DNA from 2 places in the Faecalibacillus intestinalis genome. Region 2 is predicted to be linked to the other one. Evidence: a T-box and tRNA genes for the amino acid it is inferred to sense, from the RefSeq annotation. Region 2 holds a T-box; the other holds one or more tRNA genes.
What was found. A T-box is a leader RNA that pairs with one kind of tRNA and senses whether it is charged. The one in region 2 lies ahead of ileS (isoleucine--tRNA ligase), so its partner is inferred to be a tRNA-Ile.

Region 1: it encodes a tRNA-Ile, which carries the amino acid that the T-box ahead of ileS (isoleucine--tRNA ligase) is inferred to sense. The anticodon was not compared.

The regions. Positions count from the first base shown of each region.
Region 1 is NZ_AP024085.1:277,006-292,381, forward strand. Features, by position in the region: gene Fi14EGH31_RS01445 (LytR/AlgR family response regulator transcription factor) at 44-757, shown strand; gene Fi14EGH31_RS01450 (N-acetylmuramoyl-L-alanine amidase family protein) at 813-1,502, shown strand; tRNA gene Fi14EGH31_RS01455 (tRNA-Ile) at 1,619-1,695, shown strand; tRNA gene Fi14EGH31_RS01460 (tRNA-Ile) at 1,721-1,797, shown strand; tRNA gene Fi14EGH31_RS01465 (tRNA-Ala) at 1,838-1,913, shown strand; gene Fi14EGH31_RS01470 (PTS transporter subunit IIC) at 1,994-2,998, shown strand; gene Fi14EGH31_RS01475 (DEAD/DEAH box helicase) at 3,011-6,178, opposite strand; gene Fi14EGH31_RS01480 (dipeptidase) at 6,281-7,267, opposite strand; gene Fi14EGH31_RS01485 (DegV family protein) at 7,281-8,135, opposite strand; gene Fi14EGH31_RS01490 (hypothetical protein) at 8,147-8,401, opposite strand; tRNA gene Fi14EGH31_RS01495 (tRNA-Asn) at 8,578-8,653, shown strand; tRNA gene Fi14EGH31_RS01500 (tRNA-Glu) at 8,657-8,732, shown strand; tRNA gene Fi14EGH31_RS01505 (tRNA-Val) at 8,738-8,813, shown strand; tRNA gene Fi14EGH31_RS01510 (tRNA-Thr) at 8,825-8,900, shown strand; tRNA gene Fi14EGH31_RS01515 (tRNA-Lys) at 8,907-8,982, shown strand; tRNA gene Fi14EGH31_RS01520 (tRNA-Leu) at 8,990-9,073, shown strand; gene Fi14EGH31_RS01525 (sugar phosphate isomerase/epimerase family protein) at 9,610-10,557, shown strand; gene Fi14EGH31_RS01530 (PTS transporter subunit EIIC) at 10,547-11,911, shown strand; gene Fi14EGH31_RS01535 (DeoR/GlpR family DNA-binding transcription regulator) at 11,976-12,716, shown strand; gene Fi14EGH31_RS01540 (PTS sugar transporter subunit IIA) at 12,779-13,264, shown strand; gene Fi14EGH31_RS01545 (ribulose-phosphate 3-epimerase) at 13,275-13,928, shown strand; gene rpiB (ribose 5-phosphate isomerase B) at 13,931-14,386, shown strand; gene mscL (large conductance mechanosensitive channel protein MscL) at 14,514-14,957, opposite strand; gene Fi14EGH31_RS01560 (MurR/RpiR family transcriptional regulator) at 15,233-15,376, shown strand, end outside.
Region 2 is NZ_AP024085.1:2,049,046-2,064,421, reverse strand. Features, by position in the region: gene Fi14EGH31_RS11080 (cell division FtsA domain-containing protein) at 1-855, shown strand, start outside; gene ftsZ (cell division protein FtsZ) at 875-1,957, shown strand; gene proC (pyrroline-5-carboxylate reductase) at 2,006-2,779, shown strand; gene Fi14EGH31_RS15720 (sigma-E processing peptidase SpoIIGA) at 3,243-3,620, shown strand; gene Fi14EGH31_RS11060 (sigma-70 family RNA polymerase sigma factor) at 3,620-4,315, shown strand; gene Fi14EGH31_RS11055 (sigma-70 family RNA polymerase sigma factor) at 4,359-5,129, shown strand; gene Fi14EGH31_RS11050 (PRC-barrel domain-containing protein) at 5,154-5,396, shown strand; gene Fi14EGH31_RS11045 (cell division protein SepF) at 5,475-5,915, shown strand; gene Fi14EGH31_RS11040 (YlmH family RNA-binding protein) at 5,945-6,703, shown strand; gene Fi14EGH31_RS11035 (DivIVA domain-containing protein) at 6,713-7,156, shown strand; T-box leader at 7,128-7,326, shown strand; gene ileS (isoleucine--tRNA ligase) at 7,366-10,104, shown strand; gene Fi14EGH31_RS11025 (DMT family transporter) at 10,217-11,098, shown strand; gene Fi14EGH31_RS11020 (D-alanyl-D-alanine carboxypeptidase family protein) at 11,095-12,366, shown strand; gene Fi14EGH31_RS11015 (Cof-type HAD-IIB family hydrolase) at 12,476-13,261, shown strand; gene Fi14EGH31_RS11010 (DeoR/GlpR family DNA-binding transcription regulator) at 13,263-14,012, shown strand; gene Fi14EGH31_RS11005 (hypothetical protein) at 14,025-14,216, opposite strand; gene Fi14EGH31_RS11000 (HAD family hydrolase) at 14,311-14,952, shown strand; gene Fi14EGH31_RS10995 (DUF523 domain-containing protein) at 14,949-15,376, shown strand, end outside.

The sequences.
Region 1 (15,376 bases), 1.1 Mb from region 2:
TAATTTATAGTGAATAAAATATGTGTAGTAAGGGTGTGTGAATATGTATTTTACGATTATGGATGATGATCGAGCGTTTGGCGAAACTTTAAAAAATAAATTAGAAAGTGAATACCATGCTGTTGTAGATGTTTATCATGGAATGATTGATCTAGATCAGATAAAACATGTACCCGATATTTTATTTTTAGATGTGATATTTGAAAATGGGACAGGTGTGGATTATGCGAAAAAGTACAAAGAAAAGTTTGATTCACAAATTGTTTTTGTTTCAAGTAAAAGTAGTTTGATTTTTAAAACCCAAGGATTAAAGGCGTTATGCTTTATTATAAAGAGTCATCTTGATAATGACTTTAAAGTCTTTAAACAACTTTACGATGAAGAATGTAAAAATGAAATGAAATTGATTTTTGAACTGAATAAGGGAATGAATAAAAATCAAATGGCATATATAACATTAATGAGTGATGATATTATCTATGCAGAATGTTATGCTCATGAATTGATTATCCATACATATGAACATGAATATGCTGTTAAAATGACTTTGAAGAAATTTATGGAACAAGTAAAACAAGCACATTGTTTTATTCAAATACATAGAAGTTATGCAATTAATATGAAATATATTTATCGTATAGATAAAAATCATATTAATATGGTTGATGAAGAAAGTAAGAATGAATTAGAAATTGGTAGAAAATATAAAAAAGAAGTTAATGAGGCCTTTAGAAACTACTTGATGGATAAATTTTAGATATCATGAAAAATCATGATATCTTTTTTTTGACATATAATACAACGGTGATGTTATGAAAAGAATTTTTCTTATAATGATTGCTTTTGGTGTATGTTTCTTTGAGATTCCTGTAGATGCTTATGAAAAATCTTTAAAAAATGTAAAAGTGGTGATTGATGCAGGACATGGTGGTTTTGATAATGGAGCTATTGAATATGGTTATTATGAAGATAATATTAATTTAGAAATTGCTTTGAAAATGAAAGATGAATTAGAAAAAAGTGGAGCTAAAGTCTATTTAACAAGAGATGGTGATTATGATATGACGAAAAGAAATCATCATTATTCTAAACAAGATGATATGTATTTAAGAGTCAAGAAGATAGATAGCTATAAATGTGATTATTTATTAAGTATTCACCAAAATGCTTCTGGTAATAGAAGTGCATGGGGTTCACAAGTTTTTTATTATTATAGAAGCAAACAAGGAAAAGCATTAGCTTTTGATATTGATCAAAGTTTAAAACAGTTAACAAATAGCAGAAAACCAATTAGTGGATGTGGTTTTAGAGTTTTAAGAGCTACTAAGACATTAGGAGTTCTAATTGAGTGTGGTTTTTTATCAAATTATAATGAATGTGGGCAACTAAGAAGCAAAAATTATCAAAAAAAACTATGTCAAAAGGTGAAAGAAGGACTCATTAAATATCATTTAAGAATAATGACTCAAAAAAAGAAAAAAACAGCAAAAATTTTACAATAAAAAAGCGTTGATTTTATCAATGTATTTTTATTTTTTTAAAAAAATGTAAAAAAATACACGAAAAACTGTTGACGTATTCTTATATGCATGGTATATTATATGGGCAGTTGATTGATGGGCCTGTAGCTCAGTTGGTTAGAGCGCACCCCTGATAAGGGTGAGGTCGATGGTTCAAATCCATTCAGGCCCACCATTAATTAATTGTTTTATATAGATGTGGGCCTGTAGCTCAGTTGGTTAGAGCGCACCCCTGATAAGGGTGAGGTCGATGGTTCAAATCCATTCAGGCCCACCATTTTAACAAATGAAATGGTGGAAAAAATAAATATTAAATTGGGGCCATAGCTCAGCTGGGAGAGCACCTGCCTTGCACGCAGGGGGTCAGCGGTTCGATCCCGCTTGGCTCCACCAATAAATAAACTAACTGCTTCGGCAGTTTTTTTATTGTAAAAAAATAAATATACTCTATAATCCAATTGAGGGGGTAAAATATGGCACAAAGTAGAGGAAAAGGAAATTATGTAATCAATACTTTTAATGGAATGGCTTATGGCTTTTTTGCAAGTTTGATTATTGGAACAATATTAAAACAATTAGGAACATTAGTTCATGTTGAACAACTTGTAACCTGGGGGACAGTAGCAGGTTATTTAATGGGACCGGCCATTGGAGTTGGTATGGGCTATGCAATTGATGCAAAAGGACTTAATTTGATTTCTGCGGTTATTGCAGGAGCAATAGGAGCTGGAACGTTTAATAATGGTGTTCAAGCGGGTAATCCAATTTCAGCTTATGTAGCAGTTTTAGCGGCTATTGAGGTAACAAGACTTATTCAAGGGAAAACACCGATTGATATTTTACTTGTTCCTTTTGTTTCTATCTGTATAGCAGGTTTGGTAACACAATTTGTAGGACCTTATCTTACACAAATGATTACTTGGATTGGAAGTGTTATTAATGATGGGGTTTCTTTACAACCTTTATTTATGTCAATTGTTGTAGGGGTGTTAATGGGAATGGCATTAACGGCACCGATTTCTTCAGCTGCTATTGGTATTATGTTAGGACTTGATGGTTTAGCGGCAGGGGCAGCACTTGCAGGGTGTTGCGCACAAATGATTGGTTTTGCGATGATGTCTATTGAAGACAATGATATTGGTGATGTTATTGCTATTGGAATTGGAACAAGTATGTTACAGTTTAAAAATATTATTAGAAGACCGGTTATTTGGTTACCTACAATTTTAACAACGATTATTACAGCACCTATTTCAACGGTCTTACTTCATATTCGTTGCAGTGCAATTGGCTCAGGAATGGGAACAGCAGGACTTGTAGGCTTATTGGATGCGATTCAAGTAATGGGAAATCAGTATTGGATACCACTTATTTTGATAGATGTGATTGCTCCAGCAATTTTAACATTTAGTTTTTACAAAGCTTTTAGAAAATTGAATTACATAAGAAAAGGAGATTTAAAGATTGAACGTCTTTGATCTCCTTTTTCTTTATTTAAATAAATCAATAATATCTGCAGTAGACATTTGGGTAATAGAACCATTATTGTTTTCAATAAACATATTCGATAAATCTTGTTTTTGTTCTTGAAGTTTTTGAATCTTTTCTTCAATTGAATTTTTCATAATCAATTTATAAACTTGAACATTATTTGTTTGTCCAATACGATAAGCTCTATCTGTTGCTTGATTTTGTGCAGACATATTCCACCATGGATCATAGTGAATAACGGTAGAAGCACTTGTTAAGTTAAGACCAGTACCACCTGCTTTTAAACTGATTAAAAAGACAGTTGTTTGATCGTTTTGGAAGGCATTAACAAGTTGATGCCTTTTGATTTTTGTTGTTGAACCAGTTAAAACATAATAAGAAATATCTTTTTTACGTAATTCAGCTTCGATTAAATCTAATGATTTAGTAAAAGAAGAGAATAGTAAGACTTTTTGATTATTTTCTTTTGCTGTTTCAATAATATCCATACAAGCTTTAAGTTTAGAACTTGGCTCAATGATATCTTTATATAAAATACGTTGATCACAACATAATTGACGAAGCCTTGTCATCATTGCAAGAATTTGGATCTTATCGATATGATTTACCTGAATAGCACTTTGTAATTCACTATTAATTGTTGATAAGTTAGCAAGATATACTTTTTCTTCCTCTGGTGTAAAAGGAATAATGACATTGTTTTCAATCTTGTCTGGTAATTCTGTTAAAACCTCTTTCTTTGTTCTCCTTAAAATAAATGGTTCAACTAATTGCTTAAGTTTTGCTTGTTTTTGTTGGTCTTCATTTTTTATGATTGGTATTTCGTAAGTTTCTTTGAAATGATGATAATTATATAAATATTGAGGCATCAAGAAATCAAAGATTGACCATAATTCTGCTAAACTATTTTCAATTGGAGTACCTGTTAAAGCAAAACGATATTTACCATTAATTAATTTAACAGTTTGAGCATTCTTTGTACTTTGATTTTTGATATATTGAGCTTCATCTAAAATAAAATAATAGAATTGATAATCTTTATATAATTCATAATCTCTACGAATATAATCATATGAAGTAATAACAATATCATATTCTGGAATGCTTTCAATTAATTTCTTTCTTTGAGCAATATTTCCAGTAATACAAACTGTTTTTAATTTCTTTGAGAATTTTTTGATTTCATCTTGCCAGTTATAAATCAAGGTTGCAGGAGCAACAACGAGACTGACATGATTTTCACCGATACCATCTTCAATCAATGTCATGACTTGTAATGTTTTACCAAGCCCCATATCATCAGCTAAGATACCACCGAAGCCATATTCTGACATTGTTTTTAACCATTTAAATCCTTGAACTTGATAGTCTCTTAAAATCTTAGAATAATTTTGTGGAACTTGAATATCTTCAGGATCTTTTTCTTCAATATGAGAAATCAAGTCTTGGAAATGTTGATCTCTGTTGAAATGTAATGATGAACTGTTCATAAAGTTTTCTAAATAAAGTGAATGATATTTATCAACTTCAACTTCACCATCTTTTAAATCGTTATATTCAATATTTAAATCATTAAATAATAAATCTAAATCTTTGATACTATCATCATCTAAATTAATAAATTCCCCATTTTTTAAACGATGATAATTCTTTTTGTGTTGAAAAGCATATAAAATATCTTTAATTTCTTCTTTATCAACGTTGATACTATTAATATCGATTTTTAATAAATCATTTTGTAAACGAACACCGATATTTAATTTCATATTTTTAGGTTTATTCATTTGTTTGATTTCTTCACTAATATAAATTTCACAATCATTATTAAGTGAAGGTAAAACACGAGTAATGAAATCATAAATATCTTCTTCATTATAAAGATAATACATTTGTGTGATTTCATCATATTCTAGGTATTTTTGTAGTGTTTGAATAACACCATCTAATTTTAATGGAAGTACTAGATCTTTAGGGTTTTCTAAGATTGTATTTCCTTGATCATCTCGATAATCTAATGTAACAGATAATTCGTTGTTGTTATTTAAATCGACATAAATTAATAAAGAAATATCCATAGGTAGATATTCATCGATATCATCTCCTGTAAATTCGACATAAGGAACAACAGAATCAATGATATATTTAGAAAAATGTGGTAATTCGTTATTTGGAATTGTAAGTGAATTATTTTCTAAATGTGTAAGTAAAGGCCTTAGCGCATTGCTACATTCTTTTGAATATCTATTAAGGGTATAGTGATCGAAATAATAGATATATTGATGACCGATGATAGTAATACCATCAGGTTCTTTGTATTTGATGGTTGTATAATCTTCATCTTTTTGGATTTCTAAAATGAAGTTTTGTAAATCGATTGTTGTAAAGTTAATGTTGATATCTAAATTATCATAATGTGTTAGAAAAAAATCATCAATATTATCTGATGTGATTCTAATACTACGATCATCATCTTTTAAATGAAAATATTCTTTAATAAAACGAATTTGTTTTAATGAAGAACTATCAAAGGCTTTAGAGTTATGATCGGTAACTAAAGCATTTCCATATTCAACAATTTCGTTTGCTTTTACATTTTGAATAAAAGTATTTAAGTTTTTAATTGTATAACTTCTATCGCTAGCAATCTTATAAGATAAACTTAATCGATTAAATGTACTTTTTACTTGTGGTATTAAATGAATGTGTTGATTAAGTTGTAATTGATGTAAACGATGTTGATTTTTATATTGTTCAATTAATGAAAAAGTTAAATTAGCTTGTTCTTTTAAATGTGCGGCTTCTTTTTTTGCTTGAAGTGCTTGTAATTGATCAGCGTAATTTCCTTTTTGATTGAAAGAATAAGGTAAATCACTTGCTTCAAGACCGTAAAATTTTAATAAAATAGCACCTATATGTCCACATGCCAGTTCATTAGGCTTACAGTGATTACAATCACAGTTAAATTCGAGGATATGTCCTCCTGTATCAACTTGAATTGTAGCGGTATCAATTTTACCATTAACATTAGTACTTCCTACGATTTGGTAAATTTGACCATCTTTAATAACAGACATGTTAGATATTGTATTATGTTGAAATAAGTTATGAGCTACTTTCCAATTGGGCTCATTAAAATACTTATTAATTTCATCATCTTTAATATACATAAGTAGTCCCTCCCATTTAGCTATTATAACATTATTTTTCTAAAATGATGAGATAGAGATACGCATTTTTTTGTTTTTTTAAAAATAGGATTGTTTCCAATCCTATTTCAAAACTGCTTTATAAACACGTAAGACATTTTTATAAAAAATCTTTTCAATTTCTTCAATAGATAATCCAGCTTCAATTAAAGCACCATATAACATTTGATAACCACTTGCATCCTTCATTTCAAGCTTGGATCCAATACCATCAAAGTCACTTCCTAAACCAATACAATCAATACCTGCAAGATTTTTGATATATAAAATATGTTGAACCATATCCTTAATATAACTTGTTTGATGAGTACCTTCGGTAGTTAAAAAATCACTACAGAAGTTGATTCCCATAACGCCTCCACGACTAGCAAGTTTTAAAATCATGTCATCTGACATATTTCTAGCGACACCACATACTTGACGAGCGTTACTATGAGAGGCAACGAAAGGTTTTGTTGTATGATGATAAACATCATAAAATCCAGCATCACTTAAATGAGAAACGTCAATAATGATTCCTAAACGTTCCATTTCTTTAATATATTGTAAACCAAAAGGTGTTAAACCATCGTGATCATTGATTTTAAACATATCTTCATAACAAGAAATATTAGAAAGGTTAGGGTGTCCAATGCCATTTACATGATTCCATGTCAAAGTAATCATTCTAACGCCTAATCTATAATAATGTTCAAGTAGTGATAAATCATTTTCTACAACAGCACCTTCTTCTAATGTTAGAAGAGAAGACATGATACCTGCTTGTTGATGGTCGATAATATCTTGATAACAAAAGACAGGTTTAATGAGTTCAGGATATTTTTCTATTTCATGATAATAATGGTTAATGAGTTGATTTGCTTTTAAAAAAGGTTGAGGATTTTCACTTAAATCGACAAACATCGCAAAGTTTTGAAGTAAATAATTTCCTTTTTGCATTTTCTTTAAATCAATATGACCGTCATTTTCTAATAAAGAACCTTCTTTACCATGATGTAAATCATCATAAAGTTTTAAAATAGTGTCACAATGCATATCAACAACTTTCATCATTAATCACTCCTTAAATTTTATATGTAGTATGAATTGCACAACAGGCAAGACCACCATGGCATGTTAAAACAGCAGGCAAATAATTGATTTCTACATCAATACCATGGAAGGTTGTTTGAAATAATAATTTTGCTTTTTTAGCAAAAATTTCATTATCAGCGTGTGAAATATAAATCTTGTGTTGTTTAGCGTTAACACCTAATTCATGGAATTTATCAACAATCGATTTTAAGATTTTTACTTCAGTTCTAGCCATTGTATATTTATCAACTGCTTTACCTTGTTCATCTAAACAAAGCAAAGCTTTGATTTTTAACATCGATGCCATTCTGGCTGCCATTGGTGATAATCTTCCACTACGTGAAAGTTGTTTAAAGTTATCTGGATAAAGGAACGAAAAAGAATGATTTGTTTTTTCTTCTAAAGCAGCAAAAATTTCATCAACAGTTTTTCCTTCATCTGCAAGTTGTTTTGCACAAATAGCCATATCCATAACAGGAGCACCTAATTGGCGACTATCATAAATATAAACATTATCTAAACCAACGGTATCTTTAGCAAGATGGAAACCGTTGTTTGTTCCTGATAAATCTGCAGAGCAAGTAATAATAATGATTGCTTCATAATCTTCTTCTTGCCATTTTTCCATTTGTTCAACAAGATAACCTGTATTTGGCTGACTTGTTGAAGGAATTTTACCATCTCTTAAATAGTCATAAAGTTGTTTGGTTGAAATATCGATTTGATCTTTATATTCATGACCATCAACGATGACACTTAATGAAATAAGTTCGATTCCGTTTTTTTGTGCAATTTCTTGATCCATTGCACTTGTTGTGTCTGTCACAATTAAATATTTTTCCATTTTTGATCTCCTTAAAATTCTAATTCTAATTCTTGATAATCTTCTGTAAGAGATTGAGTGGTTTTTAACCAAGCGTAGGCTTCCTCAAATTCTTCTTCAGTAATATCTTCTATTATTCCAAATTTAATAAGTTTACATACATCATATATACTTTGCCATAAAGCATCGAATTGATGATCTTTTGCATCAATATCTGCTTGTTCACTTTCTTGATAAACAATAAATTCATGTGCGATTTGACTTGCCTGTTCTCTTTGTTGGTCCATAGGATCCTCCTTATATTATATGTTTATATAATTATACCATTAATCAAATATAGAATGGTATATAATATTACAAGAAGAAACGGTTTTTGACATAAAATTAAATTTTTTTAAAAAAATTTAAAAAAGGGTTGATTTATTAGAAAAAGGATGCTAATATAAATGAGCACTGTTAAGTTGCTTGAATAGCTCAGTTGGTAGAGCAATCGGCTGTTAACCGATCGGTCGTAGGTTCGAGTCCTACTTCAAGCGCCATGTGGCTCGTTGGAGAAACGGTTAACTCACATGCCTTTCACGCATGCATTCACGGGTTCGAATCCCGTACGAGTCACCATTTTTGGAGGTTTAGCTCAGTTGGGAGAGCATCTGCCTTACAAGCAGAGGGTCAGCGGTTCGAGTCCGTTAACCTCCACCATTTTTTTAAATGCCGGCTTAGCTCAATTGGTAGAGCAACTGACTTGTAATCAGTAGGTTGAGGGTTCAAGTCCTTTAGCCGGCACCATATTTTGACCCGCTAGCTCAGTTGGTAGAGCATCTGACTTTTAATCAGAGGGTCAGGCGTTCGAGTCGCCTGCGGGTCACCATTTCAATGCGGGCGTGGCGGAACTGGCAGACGCACTAGACTTAGGATCTAGCGCCTTCGGCGTGCAGGTTCGATTCCTGTCGCCCGCACCAAATGTAAGAGACATCGAGTAATCGATGTTTTTTTGTGTTTTATAGATAAATAAATTATAATGATTTACTTTTTTGTTGCACTATTAATAATTACGTTAATTTTTTATAGTTAATGTGTTAATTATTGAATATAAGTATTTGAGTAAGCTAAATTACGTATTATATGAAATCGTTTGTTTTTGTTTAAAAGTTAGAAAAAGTAAAGACGTTTGGTATTAAAAAAATATAATCATAATCAATCATTAAATTGTCTTGTGAAAATATTATTAAAGTAAAAAATACAAAAGATCCTTTTATAAAAAAGTTCTTTTGTATTTTTTTATGGGATGAATAGTTACTTATGAAAAAATATGAAAATAAAATCAAAATATTTCAAAAATAATCAAATATATCTATTAAACACATGGCTAAAATCATTAATTTTCATAAACTTAAGAAAAATAATGAAAAAATATGAAAAAAATTGAAATAAAATGATTGAAAACGCTATCTTGATGTGCTAATATTGAAACTGTCAAAGGGAGGTAATGAAAAAAATGAAATTAGCAACAAGAATTAATTCTTATTTAAGAATTGAAGGATATGATTTAGAAAAATCATTTTCAGATTTTAAAAAAGTTGGATTAGGATATGTTGATTTAAATTATCCGGAACATGTTAAAGGTTATGATGCAAATACCATGAAATCATTATTAAATAAATATGATTTAAAATTAAATGGTGTTGCACTTAGATTTAGAAATAAATTTATTAATGGTGAATTAGGAAATTCTGATCCCGAGCTTGCAAAAGATGCACTTCAATTATGTAAAGATGCTGCAGATTATTGTAGAGCTGTAGGGGGAAAAGTTGTTACAATATGGCTAGGTTTTGATGGTTTTGATTATAGCTTTCAAATCAACTATAAAAGAGTTTGGGATCAATTAGTTCATGCATTCCAAGAAGTTTGTGATTATGCACCTGATTTACAAATAAGCATTGAATATAAACCATATGAAGAAAGATCATATGCATTTATTGATTCAATGGGTGTTACAGGTATGATGTTAAATGATATTAATAGAGATAATATTGGAGTGACATTAGATTATTGTCATATGTTAATGAAACATGAAAATCCTGCATTTGCTGCAGATATTTTTGGAAGTCGAAATAAATTATATGGTATTCATTTAAATGATGGTTACGGTGTACATGATGATGGTTTAATGATTGGAACATCAACTCCATTTAAGACATTAGAAATGCTATATTATTTTAAAAAACATGGTTATAAAAATGCAATTTATTTTGATACATTCCCTGTTATTGAAGAAGCTGCAGCAGAATGTGAAAGAAATATTGAAATGATTAATTATATGAATAACTTAATAGATAAAGTTGGATTAGACTATATTCAATCTATTATAGATAGAAATGATGCTATTGCAGCTAGTAAGTTAATGCTTGGATTCTTTAAAGGAGGAGAAAAAAATGAATTATAAAGAAACTGCAAAAGGTATTCTTGAGCATGTTGGTGGTGTTGAAAATATATCAAATATGTCACATTGTGCAACACGTTTAAGATTAAATTTAAAAGATGAAACATTAGCAAATGATGAAGATGTTAAGGCGGTTGATGGTGTTGTTAATGTCATCAATAAAGCAGGACAATATCAAGTGCTTATTGGAATTGAAGTTCCTCATGTTTTTGAAGAATTTGAAAAATTAGTAAAAGGTAACGGAAATGTTGAAATGGCAGAAAGTAATGAAGATGAAGGGATTATAAGTAAAGTTTTCTCAGCGATCTCTGCAATTTTCGCACCATTATTACCTGCTTTAGCTGGATCAGGTATTTTAAGAGGTTTATTGATTTTAGCAGTACAATTAGGAATGATTAAAGAAGGTAGTGGAACTTATACTATTTTATATTCAACATCTATGGCAGTGTTTTATTTCTTGCCTGTTCTACTAGCATTTACATCTGGTAAAAGATTTGGTGCAAGTCCTTATATTTCAGCACTTATTGGGGCTGCTTTACTTCATCCAGATTTAATTGGATTAATGGGTGATATTGGAAATGGAGCAACAACTTCATTCTTTGGCATTCCAACAGTTTTAATGAATTATAACTCTACAGTTTTACCTATCATTATTACAATTTGGGCATATTCTTTCTTATATAAATTTTTAGATAGAAAAGTTCCAGAAACATTGAAATTAGTTATCGTTCCACTTGTATCTTTAGTAGTAATGGTTCCATTAACATTAATTGTTATTGGTCCAATTGGGGTTTATGTAGGAGAAGGTATTGCAAATGTTGTTAACTGGCTAATTGAACGTAGTGGTATTTTAACTGGTGTCTTAATTGGTGGTGGATGGAGTGTCCTTGTAAGTTTTGGTGTACATTGGGCAGTCAATCCAATCATGATTAATAATATTTCTCAATTTGGTTATGATTATATTTGTCCTTTAACATTTGCATGTAACTTTGCAGTAATTGGTACAGCTTTAGGTGTTTATTTAAAAGCTAAAGATCCTCAATTAAAAGGATTTTCATTAACTGGTATTATCACAATTGCATTATCTGCAATTATTGAACCAACTTTATTTGGTATGTTAGTAAAAAATAAGAAATTATTCTTAGCACAAATTATTGGTAGTGCTGTAGGTGGCGCTTATTTAGGATTGATGAAAGTTGTTACAAATGCATTTGTTTTTGGTAGTGTTACAACTTTCCCGGCATTCATCGTAAATAACGCAAATGTTATTCATGGTGCAATTGGTTTATTAATTGCTACTATTGTTGGTGCAGTATTAGGATATGTGTTTACAAACAAAGAAGACAAACTCGCATAGTATTGTTTTATAAATTATGGAAAATATGTTATCCTTATAAACAGGAAGCAGGTGTATTTAAAATATGATTCCATATGAAAGACAAAAGAAAATTTTAAGTATTATTGAAGAAAATGAACTTGTAAAAATAGACGAATTACAAAAAATATTTGACGGTGTATCCGTTTCAACTTTGAGAAGAGATTTAAAGGAACTTGAAAAAAATAGAAAAATAGAATCTTTCTCTGGTGGAGCTTTTAAAAAAATATCTACAATTGGAGAAATACCGATTTCAACGAAAAATACATTAGAAAGTGAAAAAAAGGAAAAAATTGCTAGAATGGCATCTGAATTAATTGTAGATGGAGATACAATATATCTTGATTCAGGGTCAACATGTACAATGATTTTAAAATATATTATCGGAAAAAAAATTACGATTTATACTACGAATACAGATGTTTTTTCTATAAATGAAAATGTAATAGCTGATATATTTGTGCTTGGAGGTAGATATAATCCCATCACTTCTTCATTAACTGGCCCATTTACAGAAGATTTATTAAAAAACCTATATTTTAATAAATCGTTCTTAGGAGCTAATGGAATAGATGAAACATTAGGTGTTACAACACCTACTATAGAAGAAGCAACAAAAAAGAGAATGGTAAAAAGACATTCAGATCAAATTTATCTTGTATGTGACAGTTCTAAGTTTCATAAGTTATCAAATGTAAAAGCATTTGATTTAGATGATGTAATTGTAATTTCGGATAAAAATGATACAAAATTAAATGAAAAAGTTTCAATAATTACTGAATTATAGATAGAAATTACAAAAAGCGAGTCACTAACAGTGTACTCGTTTTTAAAATAAGGAGAAGAAAGATGATATTTGGTAAATTTAAAGCAAAAAAAGTAGAAAATTATAATATTTGTTCCCCAATTAAGGGGAGTGTTATTGATATAACTAAAACAAATGATCCGTTATTTAAAGAAGAAGCATTAGGAAAAGGAGTAGGAATTATTGCTGAAGAAAATACTTTAGTATCTCCTGTAAATGGAGTAATAAAAACTTTTTTTCCTACTAAACATGCTATTGGTATTACTACAGATGATGGTGTAGACATTCTTATTCATGTAGGAATTGATACAGTTGAATTAAATGGAAAGTATTTTAATGCTTTAAAAGAGCAAGGAGACAAAGTAAAACAAGGAGATAAACTTTTGGAAGTTGACTTTGATGGTGTCAAAGAAAGTGGATATGATGCTACAGTTTTATTTGTCGTTACTAATTCTCAAGAATATTCTTCTGTAAAATCATGCGAAGGGAATAAAACGATAACTGATACTATTATTGAAATTCATAAATAGGAGCATTTATATGGAAAAGTTATTATGTCCAAGTATGATGTGTGCAGATTTTGCATCATTAAAAACGGAAATTGAAAATCTAGAAAAGGGTGGAATAGATATCTTTCATTTAGATGTCATGGATGGAAGTTATGTACCAAACTTTGGAATGGGACTACAAGATATTGAATATATCTGCAAGACAGCCACAAAACCATGTGATGTTCATCTAATGATTGAAGAACCAGCAAAATATGTAGAAAAGTTTGCTAAACTAGGAGCGAAAATCATCTATATTCATCCAGAAACAGATCCACATGCCTGTAGAACATTACAAATGATCAAGGGTGCAGGAGCCAAAGCAGGGATTGCAGTGAATCCAGGGACAACCTTTGAAACAGTAAAGGATTTACTTTATTTATGTGACTATGTAATGTTGATGAGTGTGAATCCAGGATTTGCAGGACAAAAATATTTAGATTTTGTAACACCAAAATTTAAAAAGTTTGTAGAAGAAGCAAAGAACTATGGAGGATATGATGTCATGATCGATGGAGCATGTTCGCCAGAGAAAATAGAAATGTTGTCTAAAATAGGAGTTAAGGGATTTATTTTAGGAACAAGTGCTTTATTTGGAAAAGGAAGAAGTTATCAAGAAACTATCAAAGAATTAAGAGGATTATAAAAATGAAAATAGGAATTGGAAATGATCATGTAGCAGTAGAATACAAAAAAGAAATCAAAAAATATATAGAAGAAAAATATGGATATGAAGTAGTCAACTATGGAACAGATAGTACAGAAAGATTCAACTATCCTGTATCAGGAGAAGCAGTAGCAAATGCAGTGGTAAATGGAGAAGTAGATAAAGGAATCGTTATTTGTGGAACAGGAGTAGGGATCTCATTAGCGGCTAATAAAGTCAATGGAATTAGATGTGTAACATGTAGTGAACCCTATAGTGCACTTTTATCACGACAACATAACAATACAAACATGTTAGCCTTTGGGGCAAGAGTTGTAGGAATTGAACTTGCAAAAATGATCGTAGATGCATGGCTATCAGGTGAATACGAAGGTGGAAGACACCAAGTACGTATTGATATGTTAAAAGAAATTGAAGAAAAACAAAAAAATAAATAATTAATTGAATCAATAGCATTATTTATAACATGCACCGATATTTTTCCTCTCTTAAATATCACATAAATAATGCAATATAAAATTTATTAAAAAACTCTTTGTAATGAGTACATTACAGAGAGTTTTTTTACTTTTCTAATTGACTTGTACAGTGTGGGCAACGAGATGCTTTAATAGAAATTTCACTTTGACAATAAGGACAAATCTTCTTTGTCGGTTTTTCTTCTACTGGTTTTTCAGTTTTAGATCTTAACTTGTTCATTGCTTTAACAATCATAAAGATGACAAAAGCCATAATAATGAAGTTAAGTAAACCAGTAATAAATAAACCATAATTGACAGTAGATGCCCCTGCTGCTTGAGCAGCAGCTAATGTTTTGTATGTATTTCCATCTAAAGCAATAAATAGATTAGAAAAATCGATCTTACCTGTAACTAAACTTAAAATAGGCATAATGATGTTTTCTACAAGAGAAGTGACTAATGAATTAAAAGCACCACCGATAATAACCCCAACAGCTAAATCAATCATGTTGCCTTTTAAGGCAAATTCTTTGAATTCTTTTAACATTATATTGATCTCCTTTTTCTTTATTATAAGAAAAAGAAAAAAGACATCAAGATGCCTTTTATGTTATTCTTATTTGGGAGGATAAGAATAATATAGAAAGATAATAGAGGGAATATGAATAGTAAAATCTATTTTCTTTCTACAGATTTAATATATAAATAAAAAATAGTTAAAAAAAGTTACAAATGTAAAAAAATATGTGATTTGTTATCACAAATTTATATAAGCATAAAGATGAATTTAGTGTATAATATTGTAGAATAGGGGAGGATGACATGAAAAATTTATTTTATAGATTATTAATATATTTAGATAGCGCCAATGAAACAGATACAAATTATAACATTGCCTGGTATATGGCACATCATATTTCAGAAGTAGCTCATATGGGAATTTCTAAACTTGCGAGCGAATGTTTT
Region 2 (15,376 bases):
AGTCAAGTACCTCCTATAGGAGAAGCTTCAAGAAATTTAATTATTGATACATTGATTATTACTTCACAAAAACAGATTTTATATCCATATATTATGGCTGTTGAAAAGGCAGGTTTAGAAGTTATGGATATTTGTATCAATGCCTTTGCGTGTGCAAAGGAAGCTTTTGATGCGATTTATCTTCAAGAAGGTGCATTGATTATTGATATGGGATATAAAACGTCAACAATATCTTTCTACAAAGATGGATATTTAAAATATTTAACAGTATGTTCAGTTGGGGGTTATAATTTGACTAGAGCAATTGCTCAACATTTACAAATTTCTATGAATCAAGCTGAAACATATAAAGTCAAATATGGTTCTTTGGATTATACTGTTGGACAAGAGGATACTATTCATACAACTGAGCTTCCAGATGGTCGTAAAGATTATACACAAAAAGATTTTGCGGGTATTTTAGAAGAAGCTGCAGTTGATATGTTAAATGTTATTAAAGAAAAAATGGGTGTTATTGATAATGGACAACATTATGAAACACTGATTGTTGGTGGCGGAGGAGAACTTGAGCTACTAGATAAAGTTGCTGGTCGTGTTTTAGAAGGTCCAGTGAGAGTTTATCGTCCAGATATTATTGGCATTAGAGATATGGCATTTGTTTCTTCTGTAGGAATGATTTTTTATATGTCTGATCGTGCTAAATATCTTGGTCCTTATGAAACATCTGTTGTTTTACCGGATATTTCTAATACAATGGCTGTGAGATTTAAAGGACTTACGAAAGTAAAAGATACAAAAGAGAAAACTGGAAGATTTAGTAGATTACTAGATACTTTCTTTGGTGAAGAAGAATAGATAAAAGAGAGGGTAAATCATGAACGAAGAATTAGATTTTGAACAAGTTGCAAAAATAAAAGTAATCGGTGTTGGTGGCGGAGGAAACAACGCTGTTAACCGCATGGTTGAAGAAGGCGTTAGAGGAGTAGAATTCTTTGTCGCAAATACAGATGTACAAGTATTACGTCGTTCGCCTGTAGAAAATAAAATTATTTTAGGAAAAGATTTAACAAAAGGTTTAGGAGCAGGAGGTAATCCAGAAGTAGGAAAGAAAGCTGCTTTAGAATCTGAAGGAGATATTAGAACTGCCCTTGAAGGTGCAGATATGGTTTTCATTGCTGCTGGTATGGGTGGTGGAACTGGTACTGGTGCAGCACCTGTTTTCGCTAAGATTGCTCGTGAATTAGGAGCATTAACAGTAGGTGTTATTACTAAACCATTTACTTTTGAAGGAATGAAACGTAAAAAACAAGCAATCGAAGGTATTGATGAATTACGTTCTAATGTAGATAGTATTATTGTGGTTTCAAATGACCGTTTATTACAACTAATTGGTGGACGTCCAATGCAAGAAGCATTTAGAGAAGCTGATAATGTATTAAGACAAGGTGTTCAAACAATTACTGATTTAATTGCTGTTCCTGCATTTATCAACCTTGACTTTGCAGATATCTGTGCAGTTATGAAAAATAGAGGAAATGCGTTAATTGGTATTGGTATGTCATCAGGAGATGATAAAGCAAAAGAAGCTGCAAAACGTGCAATTTCTTCACCTTTATTAGAAGTTTCCGTAGCAGGTGCTAAAGACGCTATTATTAACGTTACAGGTGGACCAAATATTTCATTATATGATGCTAATATTGCTCTTGAAACAATTACTCAAGAAGTTGGAGATGACATTAATACTTATTTAGGTATTGCTATTAATGAAAACTTAGATGATGAAATTATTGTTACTGTTATCGCAACAGGATTCGAAGAAGAAAAGGAAGAAGTAACTGTCCAACCTTCAGTAGCAAGACCTTTAGGTGAAGAACCTCAAACTTTTGAATCATATGATGATGACGAAGATGATGATGATGGTTTTCCACCAGCATTTATCAAAAATAGAAGAATTTAATAAGATGAGCTAACGATGTTAGCTCATTTTTATAAAGGAGGAATTTAAATGAAAATTGGATTTATAGGATTAGGAAATATGGCGGGGACAATTTGCCAAGGTCTTATTAAAAGTGATTTTATTGATGGTAGTGAGGTATATGGATATGATATAAATAGTCAACAGCTGATGATGTTTGAACAAGATTTTGGTATTCATATATGTTCAAGTGAACAAGACGTTGTTAAAAATTGTGATTATTTGGTGATGGGGGTTAAACCAAATGTCGTAGAAAGTGTCATTTCAAAAATAAAATCAGTCATTGATCAACAAGTGATCGTTTCAATTGTTGCTGGTTATGGAAATGATAAATATGAAGAATTATTACCGGGAACACATCACTTAACAATTATGCCAAACACACCAGCTAAGGTATTAGAAGGAACGACTTTATTTGAAAAAGACAATACTTTAACAGCTGAAGAATTAAATTACGTACAAACAATGTTTGAAAGCATTGGTGAGGTTTATCTTATTGAAAATTATCAAATGGTTGCCGGTGGTGCTTTAAGTGGTTGTGGACCAGCTTTTGTTTATATGTTTATTGAAGCTTTAGCAGATGGTGCAGTTTTAAATGGTTTGCCTCGTGATTTGGCTTATAAGCTTGCCAGCCAAACTGTTTTAGGAAGTGCAAAAATGGTTAAAGAGACGCAATTACATCCAGGTATTTTAAAAGATCAAGTTTGTTCTCCAGGTGGTATTACGATTCAAGGTGTTAAGGCTTTAGAAGAAAATAATTTTAGAAACGCTGTGATGGAAGCAATCGATCGTTCAAAAAAATAATGTGTAGAAAGTATGGATTTTTGTCCATACTTTTTTAAATGTCCAATCTTTTTTGACATCTTTTTTACTTGTCATCATATATGATGATAAAGGGGTAAGCAAGATGGAGGTCTATGTTGAATTAACTTATTGTATGAATGGTATTTTATTTATCATGACTTATGAAATGATTTCATTATTGCTTAATATTAATTGGTCATTTTTGAAAATCCTTTTCTTGAGTTTTTTAAGTAATATATCGATTGTTCTCATTTATATAGACTATTTACCATATATAAGTTTTTTATACTGGATTGTCCTTTTTTTATTTATTTTTAAAAAACAATTTTTCTTATATTTTCCAGTTTTTTTAATTGTTTATTTTTCAATACTATTCTTTATCAATACCCTAATAAAAGAATCATTTATATACAACGGAATCTTGATTACTCCCATAAATTATAAAGATATAGTTATTGTTGTTATGATATGTGTTTTTTTAATCATTGAAACAATTTATTTAATTTATACAAAAAGAAAAATAAAACAAAAAGATGATCTATATGATGTAACACTTATTTTTAATAATAAGATTTATCATCTTTCAGGGTTTTTAGATAGTGGTAATCATGCAAACTATCTAGGTTATCCACTTATTTTTATTAAAAAAAGTAAAATTGATACTTATCAACAATTAGATACATTGATTATTGATGGCTTAAAAAAAAGAAAAATAGATATTATTTTAGTTGACCAAGTTTTAGTAAATAAGCAATCTTTAAGAAATGTTTATATAGGTGTATTGGATGAATTAGATTATGATTGTTTATTAAATAAAGAATTGATGGGAGGGATTATTTGATGTGGCAAATGATTAGACAGTTTTTAAATACAAAACAGTATCTTTATTATATAGGAAGACATGATATTTTACCGCCTCCTTTAAAAGGTCAACAAGAAAAGGAAATAATTGAAAAAGCAGTTTCTGGGGATCAAAAAGCAAGAGATTTATTGATTGAACATAATTTAAGATTGGTTGTTTATGTTGCTAAAAGATATGACAATAGCGCCAATTGTCCTTTGGAAGATTTAATTAGTATTGGCACAATTGGTTTAGTAAAAGCAATCAATACTTTTAAGGCAGATAAAAATATTAAACTTGCGACGTATGCTTCAAGGTGTATTGAAAATGAAATACTTATGTACTTAAGAAAAAATAATAAGATTCGTTATGAGATTTCTTTAGATGAACCTTTAAATATTGATTATGATGGTAATGAGTTATTATTAGGAGATATCGTAGGAACAGATGATGATCTTGTTGAACAAGAGATGTTGAAAAGTGATCAAAAGAAAATTTTTTATGAAGCTTTAAAAGAATTGAATGAAAGAGAAAAAGAAATATTGATTTTAAGATATGGTTTATCTAATAATGATGAATTGACACAAAAGGATGTTGCTGATTTATTAGGTATTTCACAATCCTATATTTCTAGATTAGAAAAAAAGATTATAAAAAAATTAAGAAGTCAATTAAATTATGATGAAGTGAAATAGTATATTTTTATCAAAAAAAGCCACACTAATTTTGGTGATTATTGTGGAAAAAGAAAGTTTTATGAGCACTATCCCTATTCAAAAAACTCTTTCTAAAGAAGAATTATATACATTGATTCAAAATTATCAAAAGAATCATGATCAAAAAAGTAAAGAAATGATTATTCTTTCTAATACAAAATTAGTGTTATCTTTAATGAAAAGATTTTACCAAAAATCAAATCATTATGAAGATCTGTTTCAAGTAGGCATCGTTGGTCTAATAAAAGCAGTCGATCATTTTGATACCAATTATCAATTACAGTTTTCAACGTATGCAGTTCCTTTGATCATTGGTGAAATGAAACGTTATTTAAGAGATAATACACAAGTTAAGATTTCTAGACCAATCAAGGATTTAGCTTATGCTATTTTAAAAGAAAAGGAAAAATATTTAAATCAATATCAAAGAGAACCAACGATTCAAGAATTATCACAAAATTTAAATATTGAAAAACAAAATATTATAGAAGCAATGCAATCTACTCAAAGCATTGCTTCTTTCCAAGATGTTGTAGGAAATGATAATCAAAATGAATTATCATTATCAGATATTGTCTCACTTGATCCAGAAACATTGAAACATTATCATGATCACCTTGATTTAAAAAATGCCTTTGATTGTTTAAATCAAAGAGAAAAGAAAGTAATTCAAGAAAGATACTATCAGGGTTATTCGCAATGTGAAATAGCAGATGAGCTTTTTGTATCACAAGCGCAAATTTCTCGAATTGAAAAAAAAGCTTTAGAAAAATTACATAAAAAATTAGTCTAAAGCATATTTTATAGGGGTGATCGTATGAGATTTGTATCATTACAATCAAAAGATGTGATTAATGTTTATGATGGTAAAAAAATAGGGTATATTGCGGATATTGAATTAGATTGGTGTCAAAAATGTATACGTGCTTTAATTGTCGAAAAAATGAATTTTTTTCATTTTTTTTGTTTTTTTAAAGAGCCTCCTGTCTTAGTTATTCCGATTGAATGTGTGATTTCTTTAAAAGGCGATGTGATTTTAGTGAATATTGAACAGGTTTAGCTAGATTTCCTTGTTGATACCTTTGATAATCAATAAATGTATGGTATAATATTGAGGAAATAAAAGGAGGATGACTTCATGGGTTACGGTGAAAAAGTAAAAAAATGGTTTTTCGATGAAGATGGGGATGGAGAAGATATTGCTGAAGATTATGATGCTGTAGAGGTTGATACTGTACCTAAAACAAGCTTATTTGAACAAGCAAAACTTTCTAAAACAAGCGAAGCTGTGAAATCATTAAATATGAATAAAGATAGTCATTTAGTTTTATTTGAACCACGTTCATTTGGAGAAACTCAAGATATTGCAAATTATTTAAAAACAAAAAAAGCAACAGTTGTTAATTTACATCGTTTACAAAAAGATCAAGCTAAACGTGTTGTTGATTTCTTAAGTGGTGTTATTTACGCTATTGAAGGTGACATTCAAAGAATAGGACCCAAAATTTTCTTATGTACACCTCGTAATATTTCTGTTGCAGGAACAATTGATCTAGATGAAGATGAACAAGAAGATTAAAAAGTATGGTTTCCATACTTTTTTAAGTTATGTTTGAACATTTTAAAGGGGAAGAAGTCTTTGTAAAAAAGGTACTTGATTATTTGGATCAAGTACAATATAAACAAAGACTTATTTTAACGCAATTTTTAGATCCGTATCATCAATCAATTGTTAAAAGTGTTATTGGGCATCAAGATGAAGTTCAAGTTTTAGAAAATGGTGGTTTTATTCATAGTGAAAGTCAAAGAATAATTATTGCTCCTTATTTTTATGAAATAGAAAAGGAAGATTTTGAAATCGTTGTTTGTAAGATTATTTATGCAAAAAATTTTGAAAAATTAACACATCGAGATATTTTAGGTGCTTTAATGTCTTTAGGAATTAAAAGAGAGTTATTTGGAGATATTGTTGAAAAAGACAAAGATTTTTATTTAGCTGTTGATCGACATATTTATGAATATTTAAAAGATCATTTATCAATGATTAAAAGAAGTAAAGTAAAGTTTGTTGAATGGGATGAAGAAATAGAAGTAAAAAATGATTATTTAGTAAAATCATTTATTGTATCTTCATTTCGATTAGATAAGATCATTTCTTCTTTTTATAAAATTTCAAGACAAAAAGCAGCAGAATTTATTCGTGCTGGTCATGTAAAAGTTAATCATAAACCGGTTGAACAAATAAATTATTTATGTAATAATAAAGACATAATATCATTCAAAAAACATGGTAGAGTGATGTTTGTTGATTGTAATAAACAAACACGCTCTGATAATTATGTGGTTGAAGGGTATTTTTATAAGTAGGGAGTGAACATGATGTTATTGAAAAAACAAGTATTTGGTTATAATAAGTCACAAGTTGATGAATTGATCAATGAAAAAGATAATGAAATAAAACAGTTGAATGATCAAATTAAAAAATTACAAGAAGATTATCAACAATTAGAACATCAAAAATCATTATTACAGCATCGTGTAAACATCCAAGAACAAACAAATGAAGAAATTGCACGTCTTGCATTAAAAGAAGCAAGCGAACTTATTGACAAAGCGAAAAAGAATGCTAATATGATACTGAGCGAATCGCTAGAGTATGTTCGTTCGTTGTCTGGTGAGATGAGCGACTTTAAGGCGCAAGCTGTTAAATTTAGAGCTTCGGTCGAAAAAATGTCAAAAGATATCCTTGAGTCTATTGACCAGTCAGAAGTTTATAATTTAATTAATGAAGATAAATACGATGAAGGAGACAGTTTATAATTAGAGTTTTAAGAGAGCTGATGGTTGGTGTAAATCAGTAACAAAGATTATAATGTATCACTCTGGAGTAGCCCTTTGAATTAAGTAGAAGGTGACGTTAATCGCGTTAAGATTTCAAGAGCGTATGAAAATACGAATTAAGGTGGTACCGCGATCACATCGTCCTTAGGATGATGTGTTTTTTTATTTTTAAAGAGAGGAAAGAAAAAATGAATTACAAAGACACATTATTAATGCCAAAAACTGACTTTGAAATGCGTGGAAACTTACCAAAAAAAGAACCTAAGTATGTAGAACGTTGGCAAGAAAACGACATGTATAACAAAGTTATCCAACAAAACGAAGGAAAAGACAGCTTTGTCTTCCATGATGGTCCTCCATATGCTAATGGAAATATGCACATGGGGCATATGTTAAACAAAGTCATCAAAGACGTTATTTGCCGTTATAAAAATATGAATGGTTTCTATACACCATATATTCCTGGATGGGATACTCATGGTTTACCGATTGAAAATGCTATTCAAAAATTAGGTGTTAATCGTAAAGAAATGCCTACAGCTAAGTTTAGAGAAAAATGTGATGCTTATGCACATGAACAAGTAAATAAACAAATGGAACAATTGATCCGTATGGGAACATTTGCGGATTATAAACATCCATATTTAACATTACAACATGAATTTGAAGCAAGACAAATTGAAGTTTTTGCTAAAATGGCAATGGATGGATTAATTTTCAAAGGATTAAAACCAGTTTACTGGTCACCATCAAGTGAATCTGCTTTAGCAGAAGCTGAAGTTGAATATCATGATATCAAATCACCAACAATTTTTGTTAAATTCCAAGTTAAAGATGGTAAAGGAGTCTTAGATAACGATGTTAATTTCGTTATTTGGACAACTACTCCTTGGACAATTCCTGCTAACTTAGCAATCTGCTTAAATGCTTCTTATAACTATGCATTAGTAGAAACTGAAAAAGGAAAATTAATTGTCTTAGATACTTTAGTTGATGAATTAATGGCTAAATTTGAAATCACAGATTACAAAGTTGTTAATCATTATAAAGGATCTGAATTAGAATACATCACATGTCAACATCCATTATATGATAGAGAATCATTAGTTATCTTAGGAGATCATGTAACATCTGACTCTGGTACTGGATGCGTTCATACTGCACCTGGATTTGGGGCAGACGACTTCTTTGTAGGTCAAAAATATAACTTACCAGCTTATTGTAACGTTGATGAACATGGTTGTATGATGGAAGATTGTGGTGAATGGTTAGCTGGTCAATATGTTGATGACGCCAATAAAACAGTAACTATGAAATTAGATGAAATTGGAGCTTTATTAAAACTTGAATTCATCACACACAGTTACCCACATGATTGGCGTACTAAAAAACCTATTATCTTTAGAGCAACTGATCAATGGTTCTGTTCATTAGATAAAATCAGAGATAAATTATTAAGTGAAATTGATAATGTTAACTGGTTAAATGAATGGGGACACATCAGAATCTATAACATGATTAGAGATCGTGGAGACTGGTGTATTTCACGTCAACGTACTTGGGGTGTACCAATTCCTATTTTCTATTGTGAAGATGGAACTCCAATTATTGAACAAGAAGTATTTGATCATATTTCTGAATTATTTAGAGAACATGGTTCAAATGTTTGGTTTGAAAGAGATGAAAAAGATTTATTACCTGAAGGATATACAAATGAACATTCACCAAATGGTATCTTCAAAAAAGAAAAAGATATCATGGATGTATGGTTTGACTCAGGAAGTTCACATACAGGTGTGATGGTAGAAAGAGGATTTAATTATCCAGTAGATCTTTATTTTGAAGGTAGTGACCAATATCGTGGATGGTTCAACTCATCATTAATTATCGGTGTTGCTGCTCATGGTAAAGCTCCTTATAAAACTGTCTTATCACATGGTTTCGTATTAGATGGTAAAGGAAATAAAATGTCTAAGTCATTAGGAAATACAGTAGATCCTATTAAACTTGTTAACCAATATGGTGCTGATATCGTAAGATTATGGGCTACTTCTGTTGCTTATCAACAAGATGTTCGTATTTCTAATGAAATCATGAAACAAGTGGCTGAAGGATATCGTAAAATCCGTAATACCATGAGATTCGTTTTAGGTAACTTAAATGACTTCAAAGCAAGTGATTTAGTAGAAATCAAAGATTTACCTGGTGTTGATCAATATATGTTAGCTAAATTAAATGAATTAATGAAAGCTTATGATGAAGCTTATGCAAATTATGACTTTGCAACAGCTAACCAAGAAATCTTAAATTACTTTACAAATACTTTAAGTTCATTCTATATGGATTTCACAAAAGATATCTTATACATTGAAGATGCAAATTCTCCACGTAGAAGACAAGTTCAAACTGTTTTATATCATCATGCTAAAACAATGATGAAATTATTATCAACAGTACTTGTATTTACTGCTGAAGAATTACATGATCATTTCCATTGTGATGAAAATAAAGCAGAATCTATCTTCTTAGAACCAAAATATGAATTATTTGATATTGAAAATGAAGAAGAAGTTTTAGCTTATTTCTCTAAATTTATGGAAGTAAGAAAAGATGTTTTAAAATCTATGGAAGGTTTAAGAAATGAAAAATTAATTAAATCGAACATGGAAACAAAAGTAACATTATCTTTAAAAGATGAATATAAAGATATTGCTAACTTAAAGGATGATTTAAAACAATTATTTATTGTGGCTAAAGTTGAATTAGTTGATGATACAACTTTAGAAGAATATGAAACTAGCTACATTAAAGTTGAAAAATTCAACGGTGTACAATGTCCAAGATGTTGGAACTATTTCGATGAAGATGAAATGAATGGTGAATTATGTTCACGTTGTGCAAGTGTAGCTCATCGTGTAGCTGAATAGCAGATAAAAGGATGTATCGAAAGATACATCCTTTTCTTTTTAAAAAACAATTTTGTAATGAAAAATAAAGCGAACTGTGTTATTATTTACGAGATTGTAGGTGAGGGAGTATATGAAAAAAGAAATATTAGGTAAATGTATGCTATTAATGTCTGCTCTTATTTGGGGAAGTTCTTTTATTGTTATGAAAAATGCTGTGGATTTTATTTCTCCATTTACGCTATTATGTATACGTTTTGTGTTAAGTACAATTTTCATTTCTATTTTATTTTTTAATAAAATAAAAAAAATCAAAAAACAAGATCTATTAGGTGGTTTTTTAGCAGGTCTAGCCTTATTTAGTGCTTTTTCAATTCAAACATTTGGTTTGCAATTGACAACACCTGGTAAAAATGCTTTTTTAACAGCCGTTTATTGTACGATTGTTCCTTTATTAAGTTGGCTTTATTTTAAAAAGAAACCCGATAAAGCACAAATATTTGCGGCTATCCTTTGTTTTATTGGAGTTGGTTTTGTTTCTTTAGATAGTTCCTTAAAGGTGAATTTAGGTGATCTTTATACTTTGATTGGTGGTTTTTTATATGCTGTTCATATTATTGTGTGTGAAAAAGCAATGAAAAAGACATCTCCAATTATTATTACTGCCTTACAATTTGCATTTGCTTCTATTTTTTCATTTATAGCAGCCTCTTTATTTGAAGATATTTCAGTTGTTTTCCATATTGATTCAAGTATTTATCTTCAAATCTTATATCTGGCATTTTTTGCAACTACATTATGTTATTTATTTCAAAATGTGGGACAAAAATTTGTTAATGAAAATATAGCAGCGTTATTATTAAGCTTAGAATCTGTTTTTGGAGTTTTCTTTTCCATATTATTTGGACAAGAAATAATGACACTTCAAATTGGATTAGGATTTATGATTATTTTTATTTCGGTTTTGATATCAGAAACAAAGTTATCTTTTTTACATAGGGGAGGAAAACAATGATTAAAAAATTACTTACAATAACTTTATCATTGATGATGATTTTTACATCATTCGTACCAGTTTTCGCTGAAGGGGAAGAAGTCAATATTGTAGGACAATATGGAATTGTCATCGATAAAGATACCGGGCAAGTTTTATACAATAAAAATGCCCATGATAAAATGTATCCAGCAAGTATTACAAAAATTTTAACATGTATTGTTGCTATTGAAATGTTAGATGATCTAGATAAAACAGCTACGATTACTCAAAGTGATATCGATACAGTTTGGGAAACAGGAGCTACTTCTGCAGACTTTACTGTCGGAGAAGTTGTCACTTATAGAGATATGTTGATGGGAGCAATGTTACCTTCAGGTGCAGATGCTTGTCGTGCTCTAGCTAATAATACGTGTGGTAGTCAAGAAAAGTTCGTTGAAAAAATGAATCAATTGGTAAAAAAATTAGGATTAAAAGATTCTCATTTTGTAAATACAACAGGAATTCATGATGATGATCATTATACAACAGCATATGATATGGCTAAAATTACCCAATATGCTTTAAAGAATAAAAAATTTGTTGAGGTCTTTGATAGATATCAATATACGTCAAGTGATGGTCAACATCAATGGGTCAAAAAAGTTATTTATAAAAGTAAAAGAGACCATATTGATACATCAATGATTGAAGGATGCAAAAGTGGTTATACAAGCAAAGCTCAAAGTACTTTATCAAGTTTATTGAATATCAATGATCATCATTATGTTTGTGTTGTTGGCTTTTCTAAAAATAGTGATGGCTATAATCATTGTACCGTAAATGATACCCTTGCTTTAGGTAATTATGTAAAAGATCATTATTCAGTTGCGAATATTATTAAAAAAGATACAAAAATGAATTCTGTTAAAATAAAAAATGGTCAAACAAATAAAGTTGATGTCATCACAGAAAAAGATATCGAAGCTGTTTTACCAAATAATTACAATCCATCTGATATAAAATATAAATATCATTTAAAAGATTTAACAGCTCCTGTTAAAAAAGATCAAAAAGTAGGAACAATGGATGTTTACTATCGAGATACAAAATTAGAAACAATTTCACTTAATACAACACAAGCAGTAGATGAAAGTGGTTCTGTTGTTTTTATGAGAAAAATGAAGAATGTTGTTTTACCATGTGTAATGGCAGTTGTCATCATTCTTGTGGTTTTATTATTAGTAAGAAAAATCATGATTAAACAAAGACGTAAAAAAAGACGTCAACAAAGAAATCGTAAAAAGTAGGTAAACCTACTTTTTTTACTTACATATGCTTAATTATTATACGTATATATAAGTAGATACATTGACATATACTTATATATACGTATAATATAAGCAAGAGGTGAGAAATATGGCTTATAAATGCGTATTTAGTGATATTGATGGAACATTATTGAATTCAAAACATCAAATAAGTGAAAAAACAAAAAAGAAAGTACAACAGTTAGCTATACAAAATATTCCTTTTGTTCTTGTTTCGGCAAGAATGCCTAAAGGAATGCATTATTTTTTAGATGAATTACAAATAAAAGCACCTATGGTAAGTTATAGTGGAGGTTTGATTTTAGATGAAAATCAAAAAGTAATCTATTCAAAAGGATTTTCAGTAGAAATGGCGAAAAGACTTTATGAATATATTAAATATTATTATCAAATTCCTGTTAATTTTTATGTTGAGAATCATTGGATGGTTGATGAAATAGATGAAGGAATTGAAGAGGAAAGCATTATTACAGGATTGAAACCTGAAAAATTGGATTTAAATGGAATTAAAAAGGTTCATAAACTATTAGTGATTGCTGAATCAGGAATTGTTGATCGTTTAGAAATGAGCTTAAAAGAAAAATTTAGTGGTTTAAAGATTTATAAATCAAAAGATACTTATTTAGAAATTATGGATGAATCGGTATCAAAATCCAGTGCAATTCAATTTTTATGTGATAAAATGAAAATAGGTCTTCATCAAACAGTTTCTTTTGGAGATAACTATAATGATTTAGATATGCTTCTTTTAACAGGAAAAGGATTTGCGATGGCTAATGGAGCGCAAGGTGTTTTAGAAAGTATTCCAACACATACGCTTTCTAATGATGAAGATGGAATCGTTTATGCATTAGATAATTTAGTAGGTGAATAAGGTGTATCAAGAAGAAAGAATTTATAAAATATTAGAAATATTAAAAGCTAAAAAGACAATGACCAATCAAGAAATTATGGATCAATTTCATATTTCTAGAGATACAGCAAGAAGAGATATTGTTCGTCTTGTAAATGAAAATTTGGCAGTTAGAACACATGGTGGTATTACATTAAATGATGTACATCAAATTGGAAGTTATCAAACAAGAAAACAAGAAAATGAAGAGATAAAAAATGAAATTGGAAAAATAGCTGTTTCTTTGAGTGAGAACAATAAAGTAATCTTTTTTGATACTTCAACAACGGTGGCTGCTTTATGTCAATATGTAGAAGGTAATATAGAAGCTTATACTCATTCTTTAGATAATATTGAAATATTATCGAATCATTGTTTATGTCAGATGATTGGTGGAACTTACTTTAAAAAGAATCGTTATATGTATGGAAGTCAAACGTTGAATATGATTGATCAAATTTATTTTGATTTAGCTTATGTAGCAGCAGCAGCTGTGATGGAAGATGGTATTTATGTTGAAGAATTTGAAGATGCTATGATTAAAAAAAAGGTAGCAAGTCGAAGTCAAAAAGTTTGCTTAGTTGTAGATCATAGTAAATTTAATAAAAAAAGTTCTTATAAAGCTTTAGCTTTTCAAGATATTGATGTTCTTGTTGTTGATTGGTTACCTGATACTTATCGAGAAAAGATAGAAAAAGCAGGATGTCAAATAATATATACAAAAGAAAAGTAGATTCGCATGAATCTACTTTTTAGCAAGCATTTTATCAAAAAAATAACCAATTACTCTGAAAATCATGGCTAAACCAAAGATAGATAAAGCACCAATTGTTTCATATTTATGGAAAAGGAATGTACATAAAAAATATGTAATGATTCCTAATGCTGCTCCTAAACCTGTTAACAATGTCATGAAAACATCTTTTTGTTGTTTCATAATTTCACCTCAAGAACTATTCTAACATAACAAAAACTAATAAACAATAAATAGAAGTTGTGCTATAATCTAGATAAAGTGAAGGGGGAAGTCTATGTATAATACGTTGATTTTTGATTTAGATGGAACACTTGTAGATTCAATAGAAGATTTAGCTTTATCTACAAATATATTAATGAAAGAAAATCATTTTCCTACCTATGATTTAGATACATATAAACAATTTGTAGGAAATGGTGTTGATAAATTAATAGAGCGTGCTTTACCTGAAAAATATAAAAAAGATGTGAGAAAATATCGTGCACGTTTTGATGAAATTTATAAAGAAAATTGTTTAAAACATACAAAACCTTATTCAGGAATGAAAGAATTAATTGATGAACTTTATCATCAAGGGTATAAATTAGCAGTTGTAACGAATAAACCAAAAGTAAATGCAGTAACAATTGTAAATCATTTATTTCCTAATAAATTTATGTATGTTTTCGGAAATACGGTTTATCAACCAAAAAAACCACATCCTTGTTTAGTACAACTAGCTATGCAGTTAATGGAAAGTAATAAAAATGAAACATTGATGATTGGTGATAGTAATGTAGATATTGAAACAGCCATCAATGCTAAAATTAAATCTATAGGGTGTGAATGGGGCTTTAGAGGAAAAGAAGAACTTGTTCAAGCTGGAGCAACTTATACTGTTTCTAAACCAAGTGATATTAAGGATATTCTAAAATGATTGCAGTATCGAGATGTTTAATTGGTGAAAATTGTACATATGCTGGAAAGAATAATCTTTGTAAGGAAATAAAGGAACTTTATGATCAAGGTTTAGCGTTACCACTTTGTCCAGAAATCTTAGGTGGTTTACCAATTCCTAGAACACCTTGTGAAGTTACTGGAGAAAAAGTGATTGATCAAAAAGGAATTGATCGTACAAAAGAATATACACAAGGTGCTAAAATTGCTTTAGATAAATGTTTAGAAAAAAACATTAAAATAGCTGTTTTAAAAGCTAAAAGTCCAAGCTGTGGAAAAAATCATATTTATGATGGAACATTTTCACATCAACTTGTTGAAGGTGATGGTATTTTTGTACAGATGTTAAAAGAAAAAGGAATTGCAGTTTATAGTGAAAATGAAGTAACAGAGGTTTTAAAATT